Butyricimonas faecihominis: one gene and its partner. The protein of the gene in region 1 interacts with the protein of each later gene in a pairwise test. Links are inferred from orthologs where the notes say so. Each region holds a gene or a part of one and is shown in the gene's direction. Other genes may lie near its edges.

The links.
Region 2: the proteins of R8806_RS08320 (region 1) and priA interact in binary tests that used the Escherichia coli proteins (3 or more experiments, as listed by UniProt). The link is inferred for Butyricimonas faecihominis from one-to-one orthologs.

Annotation. Positions count from the first base shown.
Region 1 is NZ_AP028155.1:1,973,679-1,988,949, forward strand. What follows is about bases 4,925-7,749. They hold R8806_RS08320 (single-stranded DNA-binding protein), read left to right. Parts: upstream 4,925-6,042; coding sequence 6,043-6,456; downstream 6,457-7,749. Other genes in these bases: R8806_RS08310 (Rne/Rng family ribonuclease), read right to left, coding at 4,925-5,232; R8806_RS08315 (HU family DNA-binding protein), read right to left, coding at 5,420-5,728; gldE (gliding motility-associated protein GldE), read left to right, coding at 6,615-7,749. Outside these bases: R8806_RS08300 (MFS transporter), read left to right, coding at 197-1,432; R8806_RS08305 (protein-disulfide reductase DsbD family protein), read right to left, coding at 1,496-3,523; more of R8806_RS08310, read right to left, coding at 3,685-4,924; more of gldE, read left to right, coding at 7,750-7,952; R8806_RS08330 (hypothetical protein), read left to right, coding at 8,114-8,539; R8806_RS08335 (IS3 family transposase), read left to right, coding at 8,536-9,372; R8806_RS08340 (alkaline phosphatase family protein), read right to left, coding at 9,592-11,160; R8806_RS08345 (hypothetical protein), read left to right, coding at 11,322-11,945; R8806_RS08350 (Lrp/AsnC family transcriptional regulator), read left to right, coding at 11,956-12,432; R8806_RS08355 (diacylglycerol/lipid kinase family protein), read right to left, coding at 12,448-13,356; R8806_RS08360 (UDP-glucose dehydrogenase family protein), read right to left, coding at 13,456-14,778; R8806_RS08365 (alpha-2-macroglobulin family protein), read left to right, coding at 14,912-15,271. UniProt on the Escherichia coli protein: Plays an important role in DNA replication, recombination and repair. Binds to ssDNA and to an array of partner proteins to recruit them to their sites of action during DNA metabolism. Acts as a sliding platform that migrates on DNA via reptation.
Region 2 is NZ_AP028155.1:49,035-64,572, forward strand. The notes cover bases 7,550-10,641. They hold priA (replication restart helicase PriA), read left to right. Parts: upstream 7,550-7,913; coding sequence 7,914-10,370; downstream 10,371-10,641. Other genes in these bases: pfkA (6-phosphofructokinase), read left to right, coding at 7,550-7,895. Outside these bases: R8806_RS00185 (RagB/SusD family nutrient uptake outer membrane protein), read left to right, coding at 1-333; R8806_RS00190 (zinc-binding metallopeptidase), read left to right, coding at 350-1,231; R8806_RS00195 (zinc-dependent metalloprotease), read left to right, coding at 1,238-3,772; R8806_RS00200 (hypothetical protein), read left to right, coding at 4,365-5,195; cmk ((d)CMP kinase), read left to right, coding at 5,283-5,984; R8806_RS00210 (4-hydroxy-3-methylbut-2-enyl diphosphate reductase), read left to right, coding at 5,968-6,819; more of pfkA, read left to right, coding at 6,915-7,549; R8806_RS00225 (AAA family ATPase), read left to right, coding at 10,811-11,803; R8806_RS00230 (DUF58 domain-containing protein), read left to right, coding at 11,953-12,831; R8806_RS00235 (hypothetical protein), read left to right, coding at 12,858-13,901; R8806_RS00240 (vWA domain-containing protein), read left to right, coding at 13,987-14,979; R8806_RS00245 (VWA domain-containing protein), read left to right, coding at 15,064-15,538.

The DNA of each region.
Region 1 (15,271 bases):
ATTATTCTTTACAGATTCATATATTTGTAGAAATTACATACAATACCATTTATGAGATTTCAAAACTTCATCGTGGGCATTCCGTATCGGGTTCGTGCCTAATTTAATCCCGGAAAAATTCCTCCGGACTTTTTTAAAACTTTCCTCCTAACCGGGAAGTATCAAGGTATTGTTTTCTCACTTTTAATAAATTACCATGAATAACTGGAAAAAGGTATTCGCAATTATATGGACAGGACAGTTTTTCTCCATACTGACCAGTTCTCTCGTTAATTTTGCCATTATTTTATGGCTAACCTTTGAAACTAAATCGGCAGAAACTTTGGCTTTCGCCACGATTGCCGCCATGTTACCGCAAGGCATCTTAGGTATGTTCTCCGGAGTATTTATTGATCGGTGGAGCAGGAAGAAAATCATGATCCTGTCTGACAGTTTCATTGCTTTCTGCACACTTATTCTAGCCTTTTTATTTTATTTCGAACAAGCGGAAGTTTGGCAAATCTATCTATTGTTGGCACTCCGATCGATAGGTTCGGCTTTCCATGCTCCTTCGATGCAAGCATCTATCCCGTTACTCGCTCCAGAATCTCAATTATTACGAATCGCCGGGATCAACCAGATGATCAATTCTGCCTGTAATATAGCCGGACCAGCTTTAGGCGCCCTAGCCATTACCACGCTGGCCATGCCTGTCGTGCTTATGCTCGACGTGATCGGAGCCATACTCGCCTGTACCTCGCTGGCTTTCGTCAAAATACCGAACCCACCACCCGGTGAACACGCGGGAGAAAACAATGTCCTTCAAGACTTAAAAGAGGCTCAACGGGAGGTAGTCAGCCACCGGGGAATGCCATTATTATTAATACTCTCGATCATAGCCACATTTTTTATCATGCCAGTCAGCGTACTTTTCCCTTTAATGACCCTAAATCACTTTTCGGGAGATGCTTTCCAAATGAGTCTGATTGAAGCCATTTGGGGAGTCGGGGCCCTATTGGGGGGAGTTGCCTTGAGTATCAAACAATACAAGATCAACAAAATCACGCTGATCAACCTGACATATATCCTCTTGGGAGCCGGATTCACGGCATCTGGCCTACTATCTCCCAATGCCTTTGTTTGGTTCGTCGTGTTTACCGCATTTGAAGGCGTGATCGGGTCATTATACTTTGCCTCGTTCACTGCCGTTATCCAGACGAAAATCAACCCGGCAATACTCGGACGAGTATTTTCCATATACATGAGCCTTAGTATGCTCCCCTCCATGCTCGGATTAATGAGTACCGGGTTTATTGCCGATCACGTGGGGATTACAAACACGTTCGTTATTGGTGGACTCGTGATATTAGCTATCGGGGTTATATCATTCTGCCTCCCGTCCTTGTTACAAGTGGGCAAATTGACCGTTAACGGGAAAACCCGCAATATCTAAAGTATATAAATCGAAAGCCACCTCGAAAAAGGTGGCTTTCAAATATCTGATCAATTCGATAAATTACTTTCCGGCACGAGCTTTATACTCTTTCAAACCGTCTTGCAAGAATTTCACGAAAGCATCCCGATCTTTATTATAACCTCTGGCGGGTTGTAATACATGCGGTTTCAATACTTTCTCATTACCTTTACGGCTATCTAACAAGATATAGTTCGGTTGAGCGTTCGACTCGAATTGCTTGATCTGGAAGTCTGTATTCTTCTTTCCAAGCGTGTTTTTCTTCTTTCCGTCATACTCTGACACATAAACCTCTTCTGCTGGTAATTTAGTCTTATCGTCCACGTAAAGAGCCACGATGATATAATCATTCTTCAGCATTTCAAGCACACGAGGATCAGACCAAACGCTTTGTTCCATCTCACGACAGTTCACACAACCGTGACCGGTGAAGTCAATAAACAAGGGTTTATCTTGAGCTTGTGCGGCTTTCAATGCCTGATCGTAATCGAAATAACCATCCAACCCGTGGGGCAAGTGCAAGAAATCAGAGTATTTCACAGGTTCGTTGGATGCGGCGCTAGCGGCACCTTGTGTTCCACCCACCTGCACGCCACTCTTCATGATCTCTTTCGCGTTGTCACGCACAATACGGTTAATATCGAAGTCTATCGTTTCTTGTGGCGGGAAATATCCGGCCAAAGCTTTCAACGGTGCCCCGAACATACCCGGGATCAAATAGATCACGAATGACATGGTAATAATAATCATCACCAAACGAGGTACTCCGATATATGGCAAGTCGCTATCGTGAGCGAATTTGATTTTACCCATCAAGTACAATGCTTGTAACGTGAACACTGCTACCCAGATAGCGATGTAAACCTCACGGTCTAACAATCCCCAGTGGTAAGTCTGGTCTGCTACCATCAAGAACTTGAATCCAAGGGCAACCTCCACGAATCCTAATACAACTTTCACCGCATTTAACCAACCTCCTGATTTCGGTAGATTGCTTAATTTTGAAGGGAAGAAAGAGAAGAATCCGAAAGGCAATGCCACGGCGATAGAGAATCCTAACATACCGATGATCGGACGTAATACAGATCCGCGTGCAGCCTCTACCAACACGGTTCCAACGATCGGGGCGGTACAAGAGAATGACACCAATACCAACGTGAATGCCATGAAGAAAGCTCCGATGTAACCACCTTTATCAGCTTGTTTATCCGATTTATTTACCAACCAAGACGGTAACACGATCTCGAACGCACCAAAGAAGGATGCAGCGAAGATCATAAATATAATGAAGAAACAAATATTAGGCAGCCAGTTCGTACTCAACCAGTTAATGAATCCCGGTCCTAACAAGAACGAAATGATCAATCCTAAAGCGGTATAGATACCAACGATAGACAAGGCGAAGAAAATAGCTTTTGCCTTTGCTTTTGCTTTATTACTATCCCCATGCATGAAGAATGACACCGTCATCGGGATCATCGGGAACACGCAAGGCATCACAACTGCCAGTAATCCACTACCAAAAGCCACCCAGAAGAACAACCACAAGGAATCATCCTCGGTTGCATCCTTCGTTTCATCGGCAGCAGCAACAGTAGCTTTATCTGCACCTTTGTTACCCAACTCAATCGCGAAGTCCTTCTCTCCCGGCACACAAGCACCTTCCTGACAAGCCTGGAATTCAACGCTTCCTTTCACGGTAGTAATGGAAGGATCGGTAACTTTGATCTTTTGGGTTATGGTGTAATTATTTGAATAATACCACACATCGACTCCGAAAACATCATCATGCTTTTTACTTGGTTCACTCTCCTCGGCCGTACCCACTAATTCGATTCCCTCTCCCACTTTCTCAATGGTAATTGATGTAGGCATGGGACCACCTGCCGGGGTTGACATGGAGTAAACCGTCCACCCGGGTTGAATGGTTGCTTTAAAGGTTAAAGCGTATTCGTTATCCCCGGTTTTCTTCTGTGAAAACGTCCAACTTGTCGGGTCAGACATTTGAGCGAAAACCGAAAAGGTTCCCACGAACAACGTAAAGATCAACGTCAATAGTCTCTTTTTCATAAAAAATTATTTAATAAAACATCAATTTGCATGCTTCTCGAAATCGTATGCATTATCACACAGTGGACGCAAAAGTACCATATAATTTGTTCTCACACAAATTCATGGTACTATTTTAACATCGTTTTAAGATGGAATGACGAAACTGTAAGTAAAAACACCTACTCGGGTTCTATTTCTCTATTAAAACGATTAAAAAACTTATATTCGTAAATATAAAAAGAGGGAACTCCGACCACCTTTAAATGGATATGGTGCTTGAAAGCCCACTTCCTACGCAAAGACCAGAAACCTTTTTTCAAATACGCCTCCACGAAGGGGTGTACTTTCAATACCAGATTCTTGATTTTCTTCTCTTCGACCAAGAACTCAAGCTGATCTTCAATCTTATCAATCACTAAAACAGCAGCATCGGCCTTACCGGTTCCATGACACACGGGACAAGTCTCCGTGGTCGTCACGGTCATTTCCGGACGTACCCGCTGGCGCGTGATTTGCATTAATCCGAATTTACTCAGAGGGAGTATGGTATGCTTGGCACGATCGAGTTCCATTGCCGAACGCATCTTATCGAACAACTTCTGGCGGTTCTCCGCCTGTTGCATATCAATAAAGTCGATCACGATAATACCTCCCATGTCTCGCAATTGTAACTGACGAGCCACCTCGTCGGCAGCAGCCAAGTTTACTTCCAGGGCATTTGATTCCTGATCATCGCCCAATTTCACACGATTCCCGCTATTCACGTCTATCACATGAAAAGCTTCCGTGTGTTCTATAATGAGGTATGCCCCGTTTTTAAACGAAACGGTACGTCCCAGCGAAGACTTGATTTGCTTGTCCACCCCAAAATGATCGAAGATCGGTACCTCGGTTGACACAAATTTAACGATACCTTCTTTCTCCGGAGCTATCGTGCTGATATAACGCTTAATTTCTTTACTCAATGCTAAATCATTCACATAAATGTTCTCGAACGAGGGATTCAATATATCCCGGAGAATAACGCTGGTTCGGTCAATCTCTCCCAAAATCAGCTTGGGAGGCTCTATATCCCGAAGATGTTTGAACGCGGTCTCGAAACGTTCAACAAGTTCTGTTAATTCACTGTCAAATAGCTCGGCATTCTTGCCTTCGGCGACAGTTCTCACGATCACCCCGAAATTCTTGGGGCGTATACTTTCAATCAGTCTTTTCAAACGCTTCCGTTCTTCGACCGATTTTATCTTTTGTGACACGGATACCTTTTCCGAGAAAGGCATCAGAACTAGGTGGCGGCCGGCAATACTCAACTCGGAGGTCAAGCGCGGACCCTTGGTGGAAATAGGTTCTTTCGCGACCTGCACGGCCACATATTGGCCGACAGAAAGCACGTCCCCGATCTTCCCGTTTTTACTGATTTCCGGCTCCAGTTTTAATTTGGCTACAGGCATCCCCTTCCGGGCTATACATTGCTTTATATAGCTATCCAAAGAATAAAACTGGGGACTGAGATCAAGGTAATGCAGGAAGGCATCCTTTTCATAGCCGACATTAACGAAAGCGGCATTCAAACCGGGCATGATTTTCTTCACTTTCCCGTAATAGATGTCACCTACCGCAAATTTAACGCTAGTCTTCTCCGTTGTCAACTCTACCAACCGCTTGTCCTTTAACAAGGCGATTACTACTTCTTCCGCTTTTACATCTATGACTAACTCAGTATTCACTACCTGATCAATTAATGTATTAATCAAAATAAACCTAAAGGCATAGCCCTTAGGTTTATAATCTCTAACTCACAAACGATGACTACTTCTTTTTGTGTCTGTTCTTTCTCAGTCTCTTTTTCCGTTTGTGAGTGGCCATCTTATGTCTCTTTCTTTTCTTTCCGCTTGGCATAATTTCACTCCTTTCTTATTTTACTTGATCTTTCACCTGATTGACGAAACTCTTCGAAGGCTTGAACGAAGGAATAAAGTGTTCAGGAATCTTGATCGTTACATTTTTAGAAATATTACGAGCGGTTTTCTCAGCTCTCTTTTTCACTACAAAACTTCCAAAACCTCTTAAATATACATTTTTTCCATCAATCACAGAACCTTTGATTGCTTCCATAAAAGCTTCAACTGTAGTTTGTACCGCAGCTTTCTCGATACCAGTGGTTCTTGAAATTTCATTCACGATGTCCGCCTTTGTCATTTTCTTTAAGTATTTAATATTCAATATTATATTTCGTTTCTTCTAGATTTCAGACTGCAAATATATATCTTTTCCACAAACAATGAAACAAACTATCGCATTTTTGTCAATATTTTTTGTGTTCTATATCTTTAATTGTCAACATCGGACATATCCTCGCACCGCTTTTTACAACATCCCTTTGTCTTGCCCGCTATTTATTTAAACTGGTTACAACAAAGTTATCACATCCAGCAATCGGGAATAAATCACGAATCATAACAAGATGGCATCGGGATTATTTTTTTTCTCCGAAATTATTCCGTAATTTGTGACAAATTTTAATCCATACATTATACATGGTAAACAAAGTTATTCTTATCGGTAATGTCGGGGCTGACCCGGACGTAAAATATCTCGAAGGAGGTGTTGCCGTGGCAAGATTCAGCCTTGCCACGTCGGAGGTGTACAATAATAAAAACGGAGAACGTGTAACTCAAACCGAATGGCACAATATCGTTCTCTGGCGGAATCTGGCTCAAATAGCCGAAAAATACGTTCGCAAGGGGATGATGCTTTACATCGAGGGACGTATCAGAACCCGTTCATGGGACGACCAAAACGGGGTGAAAAGATACACGACCGAAATTTACGGGGATAATTTCCAGATGCTATCCCGGAAACAGGATAACGGGGATAAACCTCAAGACACGCACATGCCACAAGCACCCGATTTAAGCGGTGGTGACGACAGTGACGATCTCCCGTTCTGAAAGATAAAAGCTAAGAATTAAAAACTAAAAGTTTGAAGTAAACGATTTCGAACAAGGAAATCAGGCTTTAAACGATTAGTTTTTAGTTTTTATCTTTTATCTTTTAGTTTTTCTATGTATCTTTCGGCGATATTTAAGTTTAACCAATTATATAAATTTTGGACACAGATTATATTCCCCTTGCCGGGCAGATTTTTACAGGTGCATTCACCCTCATCGATTTAATTTTCGTCATTATCCTATTGCTTTTATTATTATGCTCGGCATTAATTTCCGGTTCGGAGGTTGCCTATTTCTCACTTTCTCCCTCGCAATTGAAATACTTGGAAGACAACGGGTACGAGAAGGCCCGCAACCTGCAACAGAAACCCAACCGACTACTCGCCACGATTTTAATATCCAACAATTTCGTGAACGTGGCCATTGTCGTGCTGTCCACCTATCTGGTAAATTCATTATTTGATTTCTCGGCTTATCCCACGTTAGGTTTCATTATCCAAGTGATCGTGGTAACGTTCGTGATCTTACTGGCCGGAGAAATCATTCCTAAATTATACGCCAATCGTTCCCAGTTGAACATGGTGATTTTCATGGCAGGTCCACTGACCTTTTTATCACGCCTGTTCCGTCCGCTATCCGCCCTGTTGATCGGTTCCACCTCTATTATCAGCAAGCGCATGGATAAAAAGGACAATTTATCCATCGACCAATTATCCAAAGCCTTGGAATTAACCAAGGACACGGCAATCAACGAGGAAAAAGACATTTTGGAAGGCATTGTCCGTTTTGGTAATATTGACGCGGTTGACATCATCCGTCCCCGCATCAACGTGATCGCCATTGACGGGAGTTCAAGCTACCAACAAGTGAAAGAGATCATCACTGAACATGGCTACTCACGTATGCCCGTGTACGAGGAAAACTTGGATAACATCACGGGAATCCTCTACGTGAAGGATTTATTACAACATCTGGATGAAAAAGAGGACTTTCACTGGCAAACCTTAATCCGTCCGGCCTATTTTGTCCCAGAAACCAAAAAGATCAACGACCTGCTGGAAGAGTTCCAAACGAAAAAGGTGCACTTGGCGATTGTTGTTGATGAATACGGGGGAACCACCGGAATCGTCACGATGGAAGATATTATCGAAGAGATCGTGGGCGACATTAATGATGAATACGACGAACAGGAAATTGTTTACACGCGGGACAAGAATGGGGCATATATTTTCGAGGCCTCCACGCTGTTGAACGATTTCTACAAGATCACGGACATAGAGGAGGATTCATTTCAAGAAGTGGAGGGAGATGCTGACACCTTGGCCGGACTGATCCTTGAAATCAAGGGGGAACTTCCTCACAAGGACGAGGTGATTACATACAAAGAACATCAATTCAAAGTACTCGAAGTTGACAACAGGCGAATCAAGAAAATTCAATACAAAAAGACCGGGCAAGTCCCTCTCTCGCCTATAACTGCCCCGCCGATAAGCTAGGACAAGTACTCTGCAAATATACACCCCTTACATACCATGAACACCGGTTCATGTTCATAGTATGTATATGCTATGTTCATGCTATGTCCATGAGCTAGACTATCGGCGGGGGAAGGGATTGTATTGTCCTGAAAAAAGTTTACAGTAAACTTAGTAAACCAATGTCAGAATTAAATTTTCCCCCTGTTCGTCGTCGTTATTACGCCGTGAAGACGAAATTATCAGCGGTACGAGATCGAATAATCAATGAAATGGGTTACGCGGAAGTTCTAGCCAAGTACGAGGTCAAACCCTCGACTTTTCACGTTTGGCTACACAAGTATAAATCTCGCGTTTTATCGGAAGAACAACACAAACGTTTATCTTCGCGTAATTACAAAATGTTATACCCGATGACCGATCAAGAACGCGCCGAGCTGGAGTCTTTACGTCAGGAAGTAGAGAAACAGAAAATACTAGTGGAAGCTTACGAGTTAATGCTAGAGTTAGCCAGGGAACGCCTGCATGTTGATGTAAAAAAAAACTACGAGGAGATGCTATTAGCGGGATTGTCGAGAGACAAAAAGAGCGGGGAGGTAAAGCCGTGACGGAACACCTTTGCAATTCCCTTGGCTACAGCAAGCAGGCTTATTACAAGAGCCTCCGTGCCGATCGTGGAGGCGAGGAACGCGAGCGTTACGTTCTTTCCATCGTCCAGGATATTCGCCGTGACATGCCTAACCTCGGGGTTAATAAATTGTGGAACATGCTGGGGTCTAACGGGCTTCCCGTCGGTCGGGATTGGCTTTATCGTTTACTTCACCTTCACGATTTAATGATAAAACAGAAGAAGTACCGGGTCATCACGACGGATTCCCGGGCGTGGCATCGCCAGTACCCGAACCTGGTGAAAGGGCTTCGAGTTACCCGCCCCAACCAGGTATGGGTCAGTGATATCACGTACCTGTCAACGAGTGCCGGTTTCGTGTATCTCTCGCTGGTAACCGACGCTTATTCCCGGCGGATCACGGGGTGGGAAGTTCACCCCACCCTGGACTCGTCCGGTCCCGTGAAGGCGTTGTGCCGGGCGTTGGCAACGCTACCTCCCAACTTTAGCGATAAGCTTGTTCATCACTCGGATCGGGGTGGGCAATACTGCTCCTCGCTGTACACCGGGATATTGAAAGAACACGGTATTCAAGTCAGCGTGACACAAGATGGCTCCCCTTACGATAACGGTATCGCCGAGAGAGTGAACGGGATTTTGAAACGGGAATGGTTAAACGATATGGTCTTGAGAGATATTGACCAGGCGAGAATGCAAGTGGAGAGAATCATCGGGATATACAACACCAGAAGACCACACATGGCTATCGGGTTGAAAGTTCCGGACCAGGCACACCGCGATAAAAAAGAGTTATTCGCCAGGGTCATGTATTGACGCCAAGTGTTATTGGCATCCCGGGAATTCCCGGGATGCCAATAAAAAAGTAAAACTATTACAGGAATTACAGTTTTTTGAAGTAAACTTGTAACAGAAAATAGAATTGAAAATGCTTTATACAATTTATTGAATGTCAAATCTAGTAAACCAATTTTAGGAAACTACAGATACCCAAAGGCGGACAAAGGGGCGTTCATCGAACACTTTTAATTCCCACTAAAACATTGCCTTCCCATGTGCCGTGTAAGGAACATTTATTCCCAATATCTTACACAAAGTAGGTAATAAATCCGACATCGTGTAGTTCCCTTTCAAATCGGCCTTCACTCCCGCACCGTATAAATACAGGGGAACAATCGGACGCTTGGTATGCCGAAAATAAGTATCCTCCAACTCTTTCAGTTCCGAAACCCAAGTCGGATGGATACAGAAAAAGACATCCCCACTACGTTTGTGAGAAAACGAATTCTGAACCAACCGATTTACCCCTTCCGGGAAGGAAGTGTGCGTTAATGAATAGGCTGTCATGACTTTGGCTACCCCTTCGAACTCGATCATAAAATCAGCCACTTTATCCTGCATTTCTTTCAGATTTATCTTCTTCTGCTCGATCAGATCCCGGTTCAAATAGATTTGTCCCTGATCATAATCGGAAATCCAGTCACCCGGCCCGTAAACCAAACCCAAGTAAGACTTCAACAAGGCCACAGATTTAAATATACTAAAATAATCAGAGTTCACTTTAATCTTCCGCAAATCCTCCGGCATCAATTCCCGCATCTCGGAAAAGGTCACGAACAGCGTGTAGTTTCCTTTCCCGACCCGGGTATCCAACTTACTTACCAATGCCGCAATATCCATATCCAAACGGATCAACATATCTTTCTCCTCGCTCGAATCTATCGTGAAATCCCGGGACATATAGTCTAAACAGGAAAAGTTCAAGGCCAGCAAATCCGGATCATTATCCACTCCCAACCTTTCCTCGTCAATCAATTTTTCGGCCAACACACGTACCAATGTATTCGCGTAAGGTGTAGCTTTCAAAACCCGGTAAGTATTATATTCCTTCTTTGCCCGGGCTATATCATAATAGAAATGATTCGTCAGGCGAATACGGGCAGCCGACTTATCCTCGTCAGACAACATCATCCATCCTTTATTCACGAAATGATCGCTCTCGACCCATGTATTATACATTCTCAACCATTCGGGTAATTCCGAACGATAATAAGAAGAGGACACCCATTTACCCGTTTTCTCGCTGAACCAGATGGCCATATCGGCACTACTTCCCCCACTTAGAACAGCTTCGTCACCATTCATGGCAATACTGAACACCCGGGACATGGGATTATTCCATTTCATGGCGCTCCCCAAGCTCATCGTCTGCAAATAATCGGGAGACAAACTTTTTATACTATCCGCCTGTTGATCACCGATTTCCGTATAACGATCGGATCGAGTAGAATACTGACGTTTCCGGCGTAAACGATCGTACCACGCCCTCGACACGATCCCATGTTCTGTGGGTAACATACCCGTGTAAATCGATGCGTGATCCACCCCGGTTTGCGTGTAAAAATAGTTATAATTCATATTCACCCGGACTCCTTGTTTCATGATCCGTTTCAAACCATTCTCCGACAATTCGTTAGCATACATATCCATCCATTCTGGATAAAAATGACTGATTACCACTCCCACTATCAATTTCGGTTTTTCTTCCGCGAAAACACCAGATACCCAAGCCAATACACTCGCTAATAACAACAACTTTTTCACGATCGTTTCTATTTTATAAATTCGTATTTCTGATCCCAAGTTTCAAATCCTCAGTATAGACACAAAAATAATCAGAATATGATAATTTACAACTTATAATTCTTTCAATTCTTAATTGTTTCGTATCTTTACGGCAAGAATCTATAATAACCATATCCATTATGACTGAGAAAAAGTGCCAGTTGACAGAAAAACTGAGGAACTATGTTTATCGCTACGGAACTGAATTATCGGACGATAAATTGAAGAAAATGGGAACTTCTCTTGAGGAGATTAACGAGAATTTCTCAGACATGGAAGACATCGCAAAGAGTATCTTCGAGCAAGAGCGGATTGCTTTTGAAAAGATATTCAAAGAATACGATTTCGACGGATGGAACGCGATTGACATTCTACTACTGGTTGGAAACGAGATCCACCAGCGCTTTTTTAACGTGTCACCTTCCGTCAGCTACAAATTAGCCGAGGCGTTCCCGGAACTATTCGAACAGCACAAGCTGGAACGTTCTAATTTTATCTACGAGAAGATTAAAATTAACATCGAGAAGGGAATGCAACAAGGTATGTATAAAAACGACGTATCAAGTGAAATGGTTGCCCGCATGTATATTGCCAAACTGAACGATATTCACAATCAAGAGATCTACCCTCCCGAAGTCTTTGATTTCGCTACCATTTTCAACAATTTGATTGACGGGGTAATCAAAACCATCACGAACGAGGATGGATGGCAATATTACAAACAGCGTAAACAACTGTACAGCGTATTAAGTTTTAACAGGTAAAAAGAAAACAATGAGTGCAAAATATCAAATTGATGACATCGATCGCAAGATCTTGTCTCATCTTGTAAAAAATGCAAGAATCCCCTTTTTGGAAATAGCCCGGGAATGTGGCATATCCGGAGCCGCCATCCACCAACGCGTGAAAAAGATGGAAGACTCCGGTATTATCGAAGGTTCCCGTTTTATCGTGAAACCCGATGCGCTTGGTTTTGGTGTATGCGCTTTTATCGGGGTTATCCTTGACCACGCTCACACCTACAAGACTGTCGTGAAAGAGATTGAAAGCATCCCGGAAGTTACAGAATGTCACTTTATCACGGGCGGTTTTACCTTTTTGATTAAATTAAGATGTAATGATCACCAACATTTGATGGATATTCTGATCAACACGTTACAGAACATCCCCGGTATCGCTAAAACCGAAACATTCATCTCCTTGGATCAGCTTATCGAGAAACAGATAGCCCTATCCCCACAGGACAAATAGTCGTTTTAAGTTAAATCAAACCGTCATATTTTTCTTCTTCCTGGATAGTTTTGGGGCAATTACTTTCAATACTCCAGGAAGTACTTTTACCTTTACCGGAGACTCCAAAGTATACGGGTCTCCATCAATATGAGCTTTATTCAAGTCTCCTTCCAAAATCGCCTCCCTGCATTGGATTTCGCTAAAATAAGGAAGTCGAGCGATCTTGGAATTCATAAAGCAATAGAGGAAACGAGGTATTTGATAATATTTAGGCCTCTTCAAAATGCAAATATCAACCAGCCCGTCCCGTAACGAGGCTTTGGGGGCTATCGAGGCATTATTTCCATACTGGGAACTATTGGCAACACTCAAAACGAAACAATCTTCCTCCCACGTTTTCCCATCTATATGAAACACGTAACGCTTACCGGGGTAACGAAACCACATATGCACGATCGAGTAGATATAAGAAAATATTCCCCGGATCTTCATGGTACTAAAAAAGTGTGCCACCTCGGCATCAAAGCCAAAACCACTCACGTTCAACGAGTAATGGCCATTAATTTCCACGACATCAATATCCGTGGTCTCACTTTTCAAAATCTGTTTCAACGCTTTATTCATCATCTGGGAAAAACCTAAATGACGGGCAAAGCCGTTACCACTCCCTAAAGAGATCACGCCAAAAGCGATGCCCGTATTTATCAGGGCAGTACCGATTTCATTTACTGTACCATCCCCACCTGCCGCAATGATATGCGTGTAATTCTGATGCTTGGCCTGCTCCACGATCTCTTTTGCGTGTCCGGCATATTCCGTGAAACGTATATTGTACTCGATGTGTTTGTACGCCGCAATATGCCTTATCCGGTAAGGAATCTCCCAGCCCAAACCGAATCCCGATATAGGATTCACGATAAACAATATTCGATAATGAACCACGTGTTAATTTTAGATTTAATGATTTTAGATTCTGGCAGCCTAAGCTGCCACTAACATAGCGCCACACAGATCTTATGACCTCTCTCCCATTTTCAATTGCTAATTGTCTTTCCGTCCGATTCCGTAATACATATAACCGAATTCTTTCATCTGTTCCGGACTGTATATATTTCTTCCGTCAAATATAATCTTGTGCTTTAATGCTTTTTCGATAAAAGTAAACTTGGGAATCTTGAATTCAGCCCATTCCGTCACCACGATCAAGGCATCGGCATCGGTCAACGCATCATACATATTATCCGCGTATTCGATACGATCACCAATCCGTCTCTTACACTCTTCCATAGCCACCGGATCAAATCCTCGTACCACAGCTCCGGCCCCCACTAATTTATCAATTAACACCAATGAAGGAGCTTCTCGCAAATCATCCGTACCCGGTTTAAACGACAATCCCCACATGGCAAAACGTTTTCCCGTCAAATTCGGCCCGAAGTGTGAAGTGATCTTTCGGAACAACACGCTCTTCTGGTTCTCGTTCACCCGCTCGACGGCTTTCAACAATTCCAAGCTATGCCCGTGATCATCCCCCGTGCGAATCAACGCCTTCACGTCCTTCGGGAAACAGGAACCGCCATAACCGCACCCGGCATTCAAGAATTTCTTCCCGATACGGGAATCACTACCGATACCTTTCTTCACGGCTTCCACGTCAGCCCCGACAATCTCACACAAATTAGCGATGTCATTCATAAACGAAATACGGGTAGCCAGCATCGAGTTTGCCGCGTATTTAGTCATTTCCGCCGACAATATATCCATAAAATAGATCGGTGTATTATTCAATATAAAAGCATGGTATAAACGTTCCATGACCCGACGGGCACGATCACTCTCCACCCCGATCACCACGCGATCCGGAGAGATAAAATCGTTCACCGCATCCCCTTCCTTCAAGAATTCCGGATTAGAAGCCACGTCAAATGCCACCTCGACACCTCGTTTTTCCAAAGCTGCTTGAATTACTCCTTTCACCTTGTAATTCGTTCCCACGGGCACCGTTGATTTCGTCACCACGACAATATAATCATTTATGATCTCCCCGATTTCACGAGCCACATCCAGCACATAGTGCAGGTCGGCACTCCCATCCTCATCAGGCGGGGTTCCCACGGCAATAAAAACAGCATCAGCATCCTTCAATGCCTCTCTCAACGAAGTAGTGAAAAAGAGGCGTCCATCTTCCCGGTTCCGGGTCACCAGCTCGGCCAGTCCGGGTTCATATATAGGCATACCCCCATGATTCAACAACTCGATCTTGACATTGTTAACATCGACACACGTTACGGTTACTCCCGTTTCGGCTAAACATGTTCCAGACACAAGTCCGACATAACCGGTTCCAACAACAGCTATTCTCATATTATCTATTTTACCTCCCAAATTAGGGTCTGATTTTTCATTTTCGCAAAAATATAAATTTAAAACGAACAATAAGTTCCCATACCGTTTTTTTATTTAATTTTGTCTTAATGATAAATCAAACATTACCAGCATGAAAAAAAGAATTCTTCTTTTTCCTTTACTGTTTTTGATGATCACGATCTTTTCGTGCAAAGATAAAACCAAGGAACAAAGCAAGCTAGAGTATAGCAAATACATTTCCGACTTTACACAGGGAATGATAAAATCCTCCGACCCGATCTATGTTCGGTTGGAAAATAATGTTTTGCAAGTAGGGGACAGTCTTCCCACGCAGGTCGAAAAACTATTAAAGATCTCTCCGAAAGCAGAGGGAACCGTATCTCTACGGGACGGTAACATTATCGAGTTTACCCCCACCAAGCCGCTAAAAAACGGGCAAACATACGACATCAGTCTCTACTTGGACAAACTCTGCAAAGTCCCTTCCGAC
Region 2 (15,538 bases), 1.9 Mb from region 1 along the record:
TTGGATGATATTGAACATCTGCGGAAATATCGTTATGAGGTAGAGGTTCCAATAACAGTTTCTACGAAAACAGATGTTATTCAGTTGGTTCGGCAGGAACGCCGTTTCGAGTTGTGTTTCGAGCAACATCGTTGGTTTGACCTCCGGCGTTGGGATCGTCCAAGGATAGAGCATATTTACACGACAGACATGAATAGTTCTCAAAAAGTGAAATTTGTACTTGAAGAGAATGATAAAGCGTACACGTTGCCTCTGCCTGTGGAGGTAAAAGAGTTTGACTATAATCTGGAGAATATCAATCGTCCGGAGAGAAAAGGGGTTATTGTACAATAATTAAAAGAAGAATAGGATGAGAACAAATAAATTACTATCGTTAATCATTGTATTAGGTATGGGATTTTCAGCCTGTTATGATGAGAATGACATTCATACGACGAAGGGAGATATCCCTTATGAATTGAAGGAGGGAGGGGATGCGGTCGATCAATATATTTATAAATTTTATCGAGAGAACGGATCAATTATTATGGTTGATTACGATACGATTGATTACCAGTGGAACATGAGTGGACTAGCAAAAAATGTTTATCTGACAAAACAAGAAGACCGAGTAGTTTTGATGAAGGGATTTTCTATGTTAGAAAAGACATTTTTAAGTATCTATGATATAGACTTTAAAAAGAAGTATTTTCCATTGAAATTGTTGATTGGAAAACAAGTGGGCCGGATGAATTGGGGAGTACTGGAGGATAATGCGGCCTTAGCAGGTCTTAGTTATTTGGCTTTAGGAAAAATACGGGAAGGGGTAGAGAATTTATCAGAAGAAGAGTTGAGAAGCATGCGCGAGTCAACTAACGGAGTGTTCTGGCAAGAGTATCTATTACAAAATGGTATTATTCAAGTTCCGGAGAGTTTTTATGAAGTGAGTAAAGGGTATTATCAATCGTTTTTGGAATATTTACCGGAAAATGAGGGTGTGACTGATGTGGATGTAAGAGATTATGGTTTCTGGTATAGAGATCCTTCAAATTCTTATTCATTGGTGACACCTAATAAAGAAGGTGATTTTAAAGATTTTATGGGAGTAATTCTGACGGTTCCTTATGAAGAGTTAAAACCCGTGCTAGATGCTCATAGTAAATTGAAAGATAAATATGACATCTTGGTAAATTATTTTAAGATGAAATATCAGATTGATCTTGTTGCTATTGGAAATAAACAGTTTAAATAATCAAGAATGAATGTAAGGACAGGAATACTAATCTTTGCCGGTTTATTACTGGCAAAGACTAGTGAAGCTCAGTTGTTTGGCAAAAAGTTGGGAGAGTTGAGTCCCGTGACAACCAAGCAGGATTCGGCGGTGAGTGCTAGTAATTATGCCGATATTTTAAAAGATGCGGAGGTGCATGAAGGGATGTTTAAAATATTCAAGAAAAAACAGAAAGTGTATTTTGAAATACCTCAATGTTTGTTGGATAAGGAAATGTTGCTTTCTTCACGGGTAACAGCTACAAGTAATAATACCGACGTGTCGGGAGGAGAAATGCCTCTTCATCCGTTATTGGTGAAATTTACACGGGATGATGAACAAGTGTATTTACATCGGTTGAGTCCGTTGAATCAATGCGACCCGATGTCCCCGATTTATCAATCATTGCAAAGAAATAATGTCGAGCCAATAATGGAGGCTTTTAAAATCGTGTGTGAGAATGCAGATTCTACCGGAATTGTGATTGATGTTTCTTTTTTCTTTTGTTCGGACCAGAAAGAATTAAGTCCTTTTAAACCGCGAACCCCGTTGAGTTTTATTCTTGGGGAGAATCCTTTGGAGGGGAGTTTTTCTAGTGATAAATCGACGATATTAGAAGTGAAATCATTTCCTTTAAATCTGAACATTAAAAGTCGGTTAGTGTATACCGTTGATGATTATCCTTTTACAGCTATTATGACTCGTTCGATCATTCTGTTACCGGATGAGCCTATGAGACCGCGTATATCTGATGTCCGAATCGGGTATTTCCCGTTACGAAAACATATTTATACGGAAAAGGTGGACGAGTTGAAAAAAGTAGATTATATCCAACGATGGCGAATCGAGCCTAAAGATGAGGATGTGGAGCGCTATCGTAATGGAGAACTTGTGGAACCGAAGAAGCCGATCGTGTGGTACATTGATCCCGCTATTCCGGAACGATGGAGAAAATACATTAAGTTAGGGGTTGAAGATTGGCAAGCGGCCTTTGAAGAAATTGGTTTTAAGAATGCGATAGTAGCTAAAGACTATCCGGTGGATGATCCAAATTTTGATCCGGATGATATTCGTTACTCGTGTTATCGCTATATTACGACAGAAACAGCCAATTCAATGGGTCCGGCTTGGATTGATCCTCGTTCGGGAGAAATCATACAAGCTGATGTATTATTCTACCATAACGTGATAAAGTTGTTGCATAATTGGCAATTTGTTCAATTAGCTCAGGTTGACCCTAAAGTGAGGACAAAAGTGTTTGACGAGGAAACGATGGGGCGAGCATTGCGGTATGTTGCGGCTCATGAAATTGGTCATACACTTGGGTTGATGCATAATATGGGGGCATCTTATGCTTACCCGGTAGATTCTTTGCGTTCCGTGACATTTACTCGGAAATATGGAACAACTCCTTCTATCATGGATTACGCTCGTTTTAATTATGTGGCGCAACCGGGAGACGAAGGTGTAAATTTACTTCCCCCACTTTTGGGTGTTTATGATAAATACGCCATAAAATGGGGATATGCGCCTATTGCAGTAGAGAGTCCGGAGGCAGAACGTCCGATTCTGAATCAATGGATACAAGAAAAGCAAGATGATCCGATGTATCATTATGGACCTCAGCAGTTTTCTTTGTTTTCGATTGTAGATCCGTCTGCTTTATCTGAATCTTTGGGTAATGATTGTATGAAAGCTAATCGTTACGGGATTGAAAACTTGAAATATATTACGAGCCATTTGTTAGAATGGACGTATGATGAAGGAGAGACTTTTGAGAAACCAGAAGAACTTTATCGGGAAATATTCGGTCAATACAGGAGGTATATTGAACATATTCTCGTTTATTTGGGAGGTGTTTATTTGGATGCTCCGGTTATGGGTGATCAAAAGAAAGCTTATAAATTCGTGAGCAAGGAAAAACAACAGGAAGCATTAGCTTTTATATTAGAACAATTACGGGCATTCCCAGATTGGTATTGTCAACCTGAAATAGAACGAAATTTCTCATTCGGGAATACAAAAGTGGCAGAGTATATGGGATTGGTTGTTGGTTCTTTAACGTCAAGTGGTATATTATCAAATCTTTCAGTATGGGAAAAACAGGATGGTAAAGATGCTTATACGCCAGTCGAGTATATGGACGATGTTTATAATCTGGTGATGGAACCAACGCTAAAACGTCAGGATCTTAATCATTACGAACGGGTGATGCAGTACAATTACATCTTGTCATTAATGATGGCTGAGGGAAAAGGGATTACAGGAGAGAAAGGACGACGTTCTTTGGTTGAAGGTGATCATGCTGATATATGTTCTTGTTCGACGAGCCATTTGCATGAACGTATGGCTATGAGTCCAGTCGATGGTTCTGACACGAGAATAGTGGCGAATGCTGTTTATCATTATGAGTTGGAAAAAGTTTATAAATTACTAAAACGAGTAATGAATTCTGGAGACCGGGATACACGGGCACATTATCGTAATTTGTATTTCGAGGTATCGAAGTTTTTCGAGAATTAGAATAAGGACGAGATTGATTGAAAAGTTAAATTTTTGGTCAATCTCGCTAATACAATTTTCCGTTGTCTAGTCATACCTTTGAAATTTTCTTAAAATCAAGTGTATGGGACGGTTATATGTATTAATTTTTTTGATTAAGAAGGAGCAATCAGAAAAATTAGTTTCCAATGATTTCCGAGGATTTTATTGATATTACGTGTTAACGAATTTGTCGAGGAAAAGAGATCGGTTAATATTGGCATCCAATTTATAGATAAATTTGAACAAAACATTCATTTCTGTATCAGTGTGGAGTGTTTAAAAATTAAGATTGTTAAAATTTAAGTGATTCTCATGTAAAAAGAGGGATTCGGGTGAAACATACAATATGTTTAGTCCGTATATAACACCGTAAATATTAAATATTTCACGGATTAGAGAGAAAAAGAATGAGAAGGTTATAAATTTTTATTTAAAGGGGAGATTTGATTCGTTTTTGTAAGTAAAATAATTAATTCATGTTAAATATTAAGTTAAAATCGACTTTTGAGTCACCCTTTTTGCTCCTAAAGGTGTTATATGGGTGTAAGTTCAAATTTAAGTATCAAGTATTATGTTGAAAATTGTATTAATCGTAGGTGTTTTATTATTCAATCTTGTTGGAGTGCAAGCTCACGAGAAGGAGATGGATTCATTGGATAATTTAGTGAAGAAGTTCGAGGCGAATCCTGCGGACCCCCAAACGACAATTCAACTTCTGAGAGAGTTGAAAAACCAAGGGAAGCCGAATCGTGATGTTGTGAACAGGTATTTTCAGACTCAGAAGGAGGCGGATTACTTGAAGGATTATAACTGGTCGATTATCCGGGATTACGTGGATGATGTGAATGCCCCCCAGATTAAATATTTGTTTAACAATCAGTCCAAGTTCATGCAGAACTTCTCGAAGGATGATGTGTTTCAGAAGTTGGATAACGTGTTTGTCGGTCATTTGGAACAATACTACAACAGTAACAAGATCGAGTATAACAAGTATCTGGATTTCTTGAAGAGTAGCGGTTACGAGCATTATGACGTGGTGGCTGACTATTTTTACATCAAGCAATTGCGGGCAGAGCGTAAGTCAGAAGATTATTTCTACAAGGCTAGAAAATTATTCCGTTATTTCCCCGAGAACAGGAAAATGATCAAGGAGATCACCGATGGTGCGTTGGAGATCATGAATGATGTTTCCCGTTTGAAGGTGATTCAATTGTGGGCAGGTAAGACCGTCGAGTCAAAGAAAGATTTTGATGCCCTTTATAATTATGCCTTGATCTCTAACAAATGTGGTTTCGAGGATGTTGCTAAAAGATATGCTAAGATCGCTACTTCTTTGGCAGAAGAGTCTTCTAACCAGACCATGATGGAGAAGGCAAAGAAATTGTTGCAGTTGGTAAACTAGAATTTGTAACAAAAATATAGCAGGGGGTGATCGTCATGATTACTCCCTTTTTTTGTATCTTCGCAATCTGAACAGATAAAATTGAAAATGGAAAAGAAAGGTTTGATTGTTGCCGTTGATGGCCATTCTTCTACGGGAAAAAGCACGGTATCCAAAATACTGGCTGCACGTTTGGGGTACACGTATATTGACACGGGAGCCATGTACCGGATCGTGACGTTGAAAGCAATGCGTGAAGGATTAATCCGAAACGGGAACGTGGATGATGAAAAATTGAAAGAAGTTCTTCCGACAATTATTTTCGGTTTTAAATATAACGAGGAAAAAAAACGTTATGAATCTTACATGAATGGCGAGTATGTAGAGATGGCCATTCGCGGATTAGAGGTTTCTGATAACGTGAGTTTGATAGCTGCGTTGCCTTACGTGCGGGAGTTGCTTGTTGAGAAACAACGGGAGATGGCAAAAGAGGGTGGTGTAATCATGGATGGACGGGATATTGGGAGTGTCGTGTTCCCTCATGCGGAGGTGAAGTTCTTTATGACGGCAAGTCCTGAAGTACGGGCTCAACGACGTTACAAGGAACTGATCGAGAAGGGGGAGCAGGTGACTTATGAAGAAGTGGAGGCGAATGTCCGGAAACGGGATTATATAGATGAACACCGGGAAACAAGTCCTTTGGTGAGAACGTCGGATGCTGTGTTGATTGATAATGGCGATATGACCGTGGAGGAAGAAGTGGAAGAGATGTTAAAGATCATTCGTTCGAAATATGAAAGTAGAAATTGACGAAAATTCCGGTTTCTGTTTTGGGGTTGTGAATGCGATTGCCAAGGCGGAGGAAGAGTTGCAACATGGAAGATTATATTGCATAGGAGATATTGTGCATAATAGTTTGGAGGTGGAGCGATTAAAACAACTGGGATTAAGTACGATAGATCATGATGAGTTTGCCCGGTTGAAGGCGTGTCGTGTGTTGTTCCGGGCTCATGGTGAACCACCGAGTTCATACGAACTGGCAAAGAAGAACGGGATTGAGGTGATCGATGCCTCGTGTCCCGTGGTATTGAATTTGCAGAAGAAAATACGAGAGGCATACGAGGAGGTGAGAGCGAGCGGGGGGCAGATCGTGATTTATGGAAAAAGAGGGCATGCCGAGGTGAACGGGTTGGTGGCTCAAACGAATGATGAGGCGCTGATTATCGAGCAAGAGGAAGATTTGAAATCCATTGATTTTTCTCGTCCGGTAATCCTGTTTTCCCAAACAACCAAGAGTTTGGATGGTTTCAAGCGTGTCGTGGAGTTGGTGAAGGAGAATGCGAGGGCCTCCGTGGTAGTAAACGATACAATCTGCCGCAAGGTGGCGAATCGAATCCCGCAGTTGAAAGATTTTGCAGCAAGACATGATGTGATCTTGTTTGTTAGCGGGGAAAAGAGTTCCAACGGGAAGCAACTTTTCGAGGTTTGTCGGGAGGTGAATTCCCGGACTTATTTTGTGCAGGGGGTGAAAGACCTGCGTGATGAGATGTTTGATAAAGCTGTGAGCGTTGGGATCAGTGGAGCTACTTCAACACCGAGGTGGGTGATGGAAGAGATAAAGGAGGGGTTAAAAGCTAAAAACTAAAAGTTAAAAACTAAAAGCTAAAAAAATAAATTATAGAATTGGGGGTATAGAGATTAACATTTTTAATTTCCAATTTTCAATTAAACATTGTTTTTATGGGAAAGATTAAAAAAATAGGAGTTTTAACTTCAGGAGGCGATGCTCCGGGAATGAATGCCGCGATTCGGGCGGTTGTGAGGGCCGCTATTTTTAATGGCTGCGAGGCTTATGGTATTTACGATGGATATGAGGGATTGATTGAGGGAAATATTGTGCGTATGCATTCCCATGACGTGAGTAATATTATTCAACGCGGAGGAACTATTCTGAAAACAGCCCGTAGCGAGGAATTCCGTACGCCGGAGGGACGTACGAAAGCTTACGAGAAGATGCAGGAATTGGGAATTGATGCATTGGTCGTGATTGGTGGGGATGGAACTTTTTCCGGAGCCCGGTTGTTCTGTCAAGAGCATAACGTGCATATTGTCGGGATTCCCGGTACGATAGATAATGATCTTTACGGGACGGATTACACGATTGGATATGACACGGCGGTAAACACTGTGGTGGATGCCGTGGATAAGATCCGGGATACGGCAAGCGCTCATAATCGTTTGTTCTTTATCGAGGTTATGGGACGGGATGCCGGATTTATTGCGTTACGGTCGGCCGTGGCCACGGGGGCCGAGGCTGTTCTGGTTCCGGAAATTGAGACGGATTTGAATGACTTGGATCGTTACCTGGAACATGATTATAAACCTCATAAGTCAAGTGGTATCGTGATCGTGGCAGAAGGTGATAAATCAGGTGGAGCGTATACGATTGCCGATCAGATCGCTAAGAAACATCCCGAATATGATGTGCGAGTAACTGTTCTAGGTCATATCCAAAGAGGAGGATCTCCTTCCGCTTTTGACCGCGTGACGGCTAGTACGTTGGGAGTGGCGGCAGTGGATGCTTTGTTGGATGACCAGACCAGTATCATGGTTGGGATTATGAATAAGGATATTGTTCATGTTCCTTTTAACAAGGCTATTAAGAATTCAAAACCGTTAAATCATAATTTGTTAGATATTACGGAAGTCTTGTCTATTTAAAATCTAAAATTAATTCGTTTGTTGTACGCGGATGTCATTATCCCTCTGGGAGTGGAAAGTTTTTTTACTTATTCGGTACCGGAAGAATATGAACATTCGGTAACGGTAGGTGCGCTCGTGGTCGTTTCATTTGTTAAGAATAAACGTTACACGGGTGTTGTCTATGCGTTGCATACGAATCCGCCTGTCGGATTTGAAACAAAACCGATAGAACGAGTTATCGAGGAAGGATTTGCTCTTTCTGGTTCTCATTTGAAATTTCTATTGTGGCTCAGCGAGTATTACATGACACCACCGGGAGAGGTTATGCGTGCAGCATTACCTGTTTCGATGCGCTTGGAGAGTTACACGAGTTTGAGCTTGGTGAACGGCTGGGAAGAACGGTTGGTAGATGAAAGTGAATTAAGCCGGGAAGAGAAGGAGATCATGGGAGTATTTCGAGAAAGAGGTGAGATATGTATGGCCGAAGTCGAAAAACTCTTGAAGAGAAAGGATGTCTATGTTGCAGTTCGAGCCTTATTGGAAAAAGAAATTATCGGAATCAAGGAGTCGGTAGATGATCTGTTCAAGCCTAAAATTGAACGTTTGGTGAGATGGAAACGAAAGTTCACAAGTGAGGAACTGGACGAGATTCTTGATAGCTTAAAACGGGCGAGGGCTCAATACAAAATGCTGTGTGATTGGGTGTATTATAGCGACGAGCATCGAATCGAGGGGGTGCCTAGAACGGAGTTTATTCAGAAAATCGGTAGTTCAGCCTCAGCCTTGAAAGGATTGTGTGAACGGGGCGTGTTGGAAATTGTTGTGCAGGAAGTCAGCCGTTTAGAGGTATCTAAAGAGGAAGTGGAAAATGTACACGCTTTGTCGGGGGCGCAAGAAAAGGTTTTTGGCGACATTCAAGGGTATTACAAGGAGAAGGATTGTGTCTTGTTGCAGGGCGTAACTTCTTCGGGTAAGACTGAAATATATATTCATCTGATACAAGAGACGCTAAGGCAAGGAAAACAGGTGTTGTACTTGTTGCCGGAAATTGCGTTAACGGTACAGATCGTGAAACGCCTGCGACGGGTCTTCGGGGATCAAGTCGGCGTTTATCATTCGGGCATGGCAGATAGTACCCGGGCGGAGATGTGGCGTAAACAAAATGGTACGAATCCTTATCCCGTGGTGTTGGGTGTGCGGTCATCCGTGTTCTTGCCTTATAAACAATTGGGTTTGGTTATTGTTGACGAGGAGCATGAAAGTTCTTACAAGCAAAAAGAACCGGCACCCCGCTATAACGGTCGTGATGCCGCTATAATGCTTGGAAAGATGAGTGGGGCAAAAATATTGTTAGGTTCTGCAACACCTTCTTTTGAAAGTTATCAGAATGCCCTAAGTGGGAAATATGGTTTCGTGCAACTGACAACCCGTTACGGGGAAGTAATGATGCCGGAACTGTTGTTCGTGGATATGAAGGAGTATCGTCGTAAAAAGATGATGAAAGGGAGTTTTACTCCGGTTTTGTACGAGGGAATGAAACGGGTGTTGGAGAGCGGGATGCAGGTGATTTTATTCCAGAATAGACGGGGATATTCGACTTATTTACAATGTGATCGTTGTGGTTCCATCCTGAAATGTAAACATTGCGATGTGAGTATGACTTATTATCGCTACCGGAACACGTTGAATTGTCATTATTGCGGGAGCCTGCGGGCTGTTCCGGCCGTGTGTCAGGAGTGTGGGCAGGGACATTACGTGAATCGTACTCCGGGAACGGAACGGATCGAGGAAGACGTGAAACAGTATTTTCCGGAGGCCCGGATTGCCCGAATGGACTTGGATGTGATAAGTAATAAGGCAAAGTTCAGGGCTTTAATCGATGATTTTGAAAGTGGAAATTTGGATGTGCTGATCGGCACACAGATGGTTTCGAAAGGGTTGGATTTTGAACGGGTGAAACTTGTCGGGGTGATGGATGCCGATAGTCTGATGGGATTTCCCGATTTCCGGGCAGAGGAGCGAGCTTATGATATGTTGATGCAAGTGAGTGGACGCAGTGGACGAAAAGGTGAGCGCGGAAAGGTGGTAATTCAGGTAACAGATATGCAAAGTCGAGTGTATCAGTTGGTGAGGAAGGAAAACTATAGAGAGTTTTACACTCAGTTATCCCAAGAACGGGAAATGTTTAACTATCCCCCCTTTTCCCGGTTGATTCAGGTAGAGTTGAGGCATGTGGATGAGGTGGTTTTGAGAAATGCCGCGAACGAGTTAGCTAGGTTGCTGCGGGAACGGTTGGAACGTAGGGTATGCGGCCCGGCAGAACCGGATGTGTCCCGGGTTAGAAAAATGTATCGGATACAAATTCTGATAAAGGCGGAACAAGGTCTTTCCCTGTCAAAATTGAAAGCTTTCTTAAAGCAGAAAAGTGATGAATTGGTGAAAACTCCTATTGGTAGGGGAGTGCGTATTTATTTCGATGTAGACCCGTTATAATTGGGGTGTATTTTGTCGCTAGTATCGGACGTTGAGCATGATTTATTTCTTATCTTTGTTTGGAACGAAGGCCGTTCCGACTGTTTCGTCGAAAAATAGTATAGGTTATTGTTAAGTCGTAAAACCTTGATTTTTGCTTACTTTTTGAGAGTGGTCTGTTAACAAGTGTGTCATGAGAAAAGGTGAAATGTTAAAAAATAGACCATATATTAGTAATGTTCTGCATTTTAAGAGGAGATTAGAAATTATTTGGGAAAACCTTAAAATTTGTTTTAACATTATTTAGTGTCTTTGATTTTAACATTTGGCGGAATAATCTCTATTTTTGGAAAAACAGAAAACGGTGAAGATATAGATTCTCTTTTTGAGGAGATTGAAACCGAAGTGGAATATTTACGTTAGACAAAGTAGTAATATAAATCAATATAAAAATCGATGATATGAATACGGTTGATATCAAAGCATTGAATGAGCGCATACAGCAAGAGAGTTCTTTTGTGGATATGATTAGTATGGAGATGAACAAAGTGATCGTCGGACAGAAACATCTGGTAGAAGGACTGATGATCGGTATGCTTTCTAATGGACATATTTTGTTGGAGGGAGTTCCCGGTTTGGCGAAGACCTTGGCGATAAATACGCTGGCACACATTATTAATGCTAAATTCAGTCGAATCCAGTTTACCCCGGATTTGTTACCGGCTGACGTTGTCGGTACGATGATTTATTCTCAGAAAAGAGAAGAGTTCGTGGTGAAGAAAGGACCGATTTTCGCTAACTTTATTCTGGCGGATGAGATTAACCGGGCCCCGGCGAAAGTGCAATCGGCTTTGTTGGAGGCGATGCAGGAGCGTCAGGTGACTATCGGGGATATGACTTACAAGTTGGAAGAACCATTCTTGGTAATGGCAACCCAGAATCCGATCGAGCAGGAAGGTACTTATCCTCTTCCCGAAGCTCAGGTTGACCGTTTCATGTTGAAAGTGGTTATTGATTACCCGAAAAAAGACGAAGAAAAATTGATCGTTCGTCAGAATTTGGAGAAAATTTATCCCCAGTCTAACACGATCCTACAACCGGAAGATATTCTGCGGGCTCGTGAGGTAGTGAAGGAGGTTTACTTGGACGAGAAGATCGAGAAATATATTGTTGACATCGTGTTTGCAACACGTTACCCGCAAGAGCATGGCTTGGAAAAATTCGTTTCCATGATTGCTTACGGGGCATCTCCTCGTGCTAGTATCAGTTTGGCCAAAGCAGCACAAGCGTACGCTTTCATTAAACGTCGCGGATATGTAATCCCGGAAGATGTTCGTGCTGTTTGTCATGACGTTCTGCGTCATCGTATCGGTTTGAGCTACGAGGCTGAAGCGAATAACTTGACCAGCGAGGATATTATCAGTGAAATTTTGAACACGGTAGAGGTACCTTAGTGATTGAAGACCGATTAATTTACGATTTGTGAAAACCGATTTACGATTAAAAAAGCATTGATTTGCGGTTGGAGATCATAAATCTAAAATCATAAATTAAGGGGGCTGGAATTTAAAATCTAAAATTCTTAAATCTAAAATTAACTAAGGTGGAGACTTCAGATTTATTAAAACGTGTCAGGCAGATAGAGATAAAGACTCGGGGGTTATCGAGTAATATCTTCGCCGGGGAGTATCACACGGCTTTTAAAGGTCGGGGAATGACGTTTAGCGAGGTGCGGGCCTATCAATACGGGGATGACATCCGAAGTATTGACTGGAACGTGACCGCTCGTTATAACCATCCTTACGTGAAGATATTCGAGGAGGAACGTGAGTTGACCGTGATGTTGTTGATTGATGTGAGTGCCTCGCGTAATTTCGGTACAGTGTCGAAACTGAAAAAGAATCAGATTACTGAGATTGCGGCCGTGTTGGCTTTCTCTGCCATTCAGAACAACGATAAGATTGGCGTGATCTTCTTTTCTGACCGGATCGAGAAATTTATTCCGCCGAAGAAAGGACGGACGCATATTTTGCATATCATCCGGGAACTAGTGGATTTTTATCCGGAACACAAGGAAACGAATATCTCTGTGGCGTTGCAATATCTGACAAACGCTATCAAGAAACGGTGTACTTGTTTCCTGATTTCCGATTTCATGGATGATCACGATTTCGAACACCCGTTGATTATTGCCAATAAGAAACATGACGTGGTGGCTTTGCAATTGTACGATCGTAGAGAGAAAATATTGCCTCCTGTCGGGTTGATGTACTTGACGGATGCGGAGACGGGGGAAAGTGTTTGGGTGGATACATCCGACAAGAAAGTCCGGGACGAGTTCGAAGCGTATGGCATCGAACGAGACAAGGAACTGGATCGGATATTCAAACATGCCGGTGTCGACATGGCTTCTATCAGCGCTGATGAAGATTACGTGAGGTCATTGATCACGTTATTCAAGAGAAGAGGGGCTGGATATTAATTGAACATTGAAAATGGAGAATTAAAATGAAAAATAGAATTATTCTATTCGTAATTATCCTACTAGGTTGTGTCAGTGCTTTGAAAGCACAAAATCGGGAATATAGTGCCGAGATTGACACAAACTATATCATGATCGGGGATCAGATTCATTTCCGGATGAAAGTGAAGGCTGAACCGGGTGTGAAAGTGGCATTCCCTCAATTGAAGGACACGATAGCACAAGGAATCGAGATTATATCCGGACCAGTTCGTGATTCTATCGTGGAAAAGGACGGGCGGGTACTCGTGCAGGAAAGTTACGTGATAACTTCTTTTGATTCGGGCGTGTTCGTGATCCCACCAATGCCCATCGAGATTCAACAGGAAAGTTATAATAACACGCTCAGGACCGATCCGTTGCACTTGATCGTGAATACTTTTGTGGTCGATCAGCAGAAAGGAAATTACGATATTGTGATGCCTTTGGCTGCCCCGTGGACATTTGCCGAGATATTACCTTACTTGTTATGGACATTGTTGGGAATCGTGGTGATTCTTCTGGTTGTCTGGATTATCAAAGTTCGGAAATCCCGTAAGAGTCTTTTCCATCACGAAAAACCGGCAATTCCTCCGTACGTGTTGGCCATGAAGGCTCTGGAGGAGATCAAGAAGGAGAAGTTATGGCAGAGTGGAAAGACCAAAGAGTATTACACGCAATTAACTGACACGATCCGGAATTATTTGGATGGAGAATTGGGTATCTCAGCGATGGAACAGACTTCTTTTGAGACTTTGAAGGCTTTGGAGAAATGTGAGCAGGTAGATGCAAAACAACGGGATAAGTTGGCTGATATGTTTGAAACGGCTGATTTCGTGAAGTTTGCTAAAGCGGAGCCGTTGCAGGATGAGAACGTACGAAATTTGGATATTGCCTATGATTTTGTACAGGAAACTAATGATACAATTCGAGCCGAGCATGAGAAAGAACGTCTGGAGCAGGAGTTGAAAGAGCAACAGGAGAGGGAGGCGAGAGAGAAGGCGGAAAAGGAAGGGAAGGAAAACGGAGAGGAGAAAGATAACGAAAATTAATTTATGATTTATGATTTATGATTTATGATTCGTTTGCAATCAAAACCTTAAATCAAGAAATAAAATAGGATCTAAAATAGAAGATATGTTTGGATATGAATTTGCAAATCCCGAGTACTTTTGGTTGTTGTTGGTGCTGATACCAATGATTATCTGGTACATATTCAAGGAGAAACGCTCGCATGCTGATTTGAAGTTTTCTTCAATCCGGGTGTTCAAGCAAATGAAACGGGGTAGCCGGATCTGGTTACGTCATTTGCTGTTTGCAGCTCGGGTTTTGGCCATTCTATTTTTGGTTCTGGCATTGGCTAGACCGCAATCCAGCACGAGTTGGCAGACCTATAACAGCGAGGGTATTGATATTATGCTGGCATTGGATATTTCCGGTAGTATGTTGGCACGAGATTTTACTCCTGATCGACTGGAGGCAGCCAAGGAGGTTGCAACGAAGTTTATATTGGAACGTCCTCAGGATCGTATCGGACTGGTTGTTTTTAGCGGGGAAAGTTTCACGCAAAGTCCTTTGACAACGGATCAAGCCGTGTTAGTCAACGTGATGAAGGATATTCATAGCGGGATGATTGAAGATGGAACAGCTATTGGCCTCGGGTTGGCAAATGCGGTAAATCGTTTGAAGGACAGCAAGGCGAAATCCAAGGTGATCATCCTTTTGACGGATGGAGTCAACAACCGGGGAGCGATTGCACCGATAACGGCAGCAGAATTGGCAAAAACTTTTGGAATCCGGGTATACACGATCGGTGTCGGGACTTTGGGCGAGGCTCCTTATCCCGTGCAGACGCCCTTTGGGATGCAATTACAGCGAATGCCGGTTGAGATAGATGAAGATATATTGACCCAGATTGCTGACATGACAGGCGGTAAATATTTCCGGGCAACAGATAACAAAAAACTGGAGCAAATTTATCAGGAGATTGATCAATTGGAGAAGAGTAAGGTAGAAGTCAAACATTTCAGTCGTAAGAACGAGCAGTATTTCTATTTTGCTTTGATCGGAGCTTTGTTATTAATTGTGGAGGCGTTAGGGCGATACACGTTGTTGAGGAAAATTCCATAATTGTAAGTTTTAAATCTTAGATTGTGAATTGATGCAATCCGGAATTTAAAATCTAGAATCATTAAATTTAAAATTGAAAGGGTTATGTTTAGATTTGCACATCCTGAATTATTATACTTGCTGATTATCATACCATTGTTGATTGTTTTTTACGTGGTAGCAAGGATTCGGAAGAAAAAAGCGATTGCTGAATTCGGGAGTCCCGAATTATTGTCAACACTGATGCCTTTGCAATCTTATAAGCGGGAGACATTAAAATTTATACTTGTTCTGATAGCGTTGTTTTTCGTCATTCTTGGGGTTGCAGGTCCTCAGTTCGGGTCAAAATTGCAACAGGTAAAAAAAGAGGGTGTGGAGTTGATTATCGCATTGGATGTGTCAAATTCCATGATGGCGCAGGATATAAAGCCCAGTCGGTTGGATGCGGCGAAGCAAGCCATTTCCCGGATGGTGGAAAAATTAAGTGATGATAAAGTGGGATTGATCGTGTTTGCAGGAGATGCTTACGTGCAATTGCCGATCACGACGGATTATTCTTCGGCTAAATTATTCCTATCGG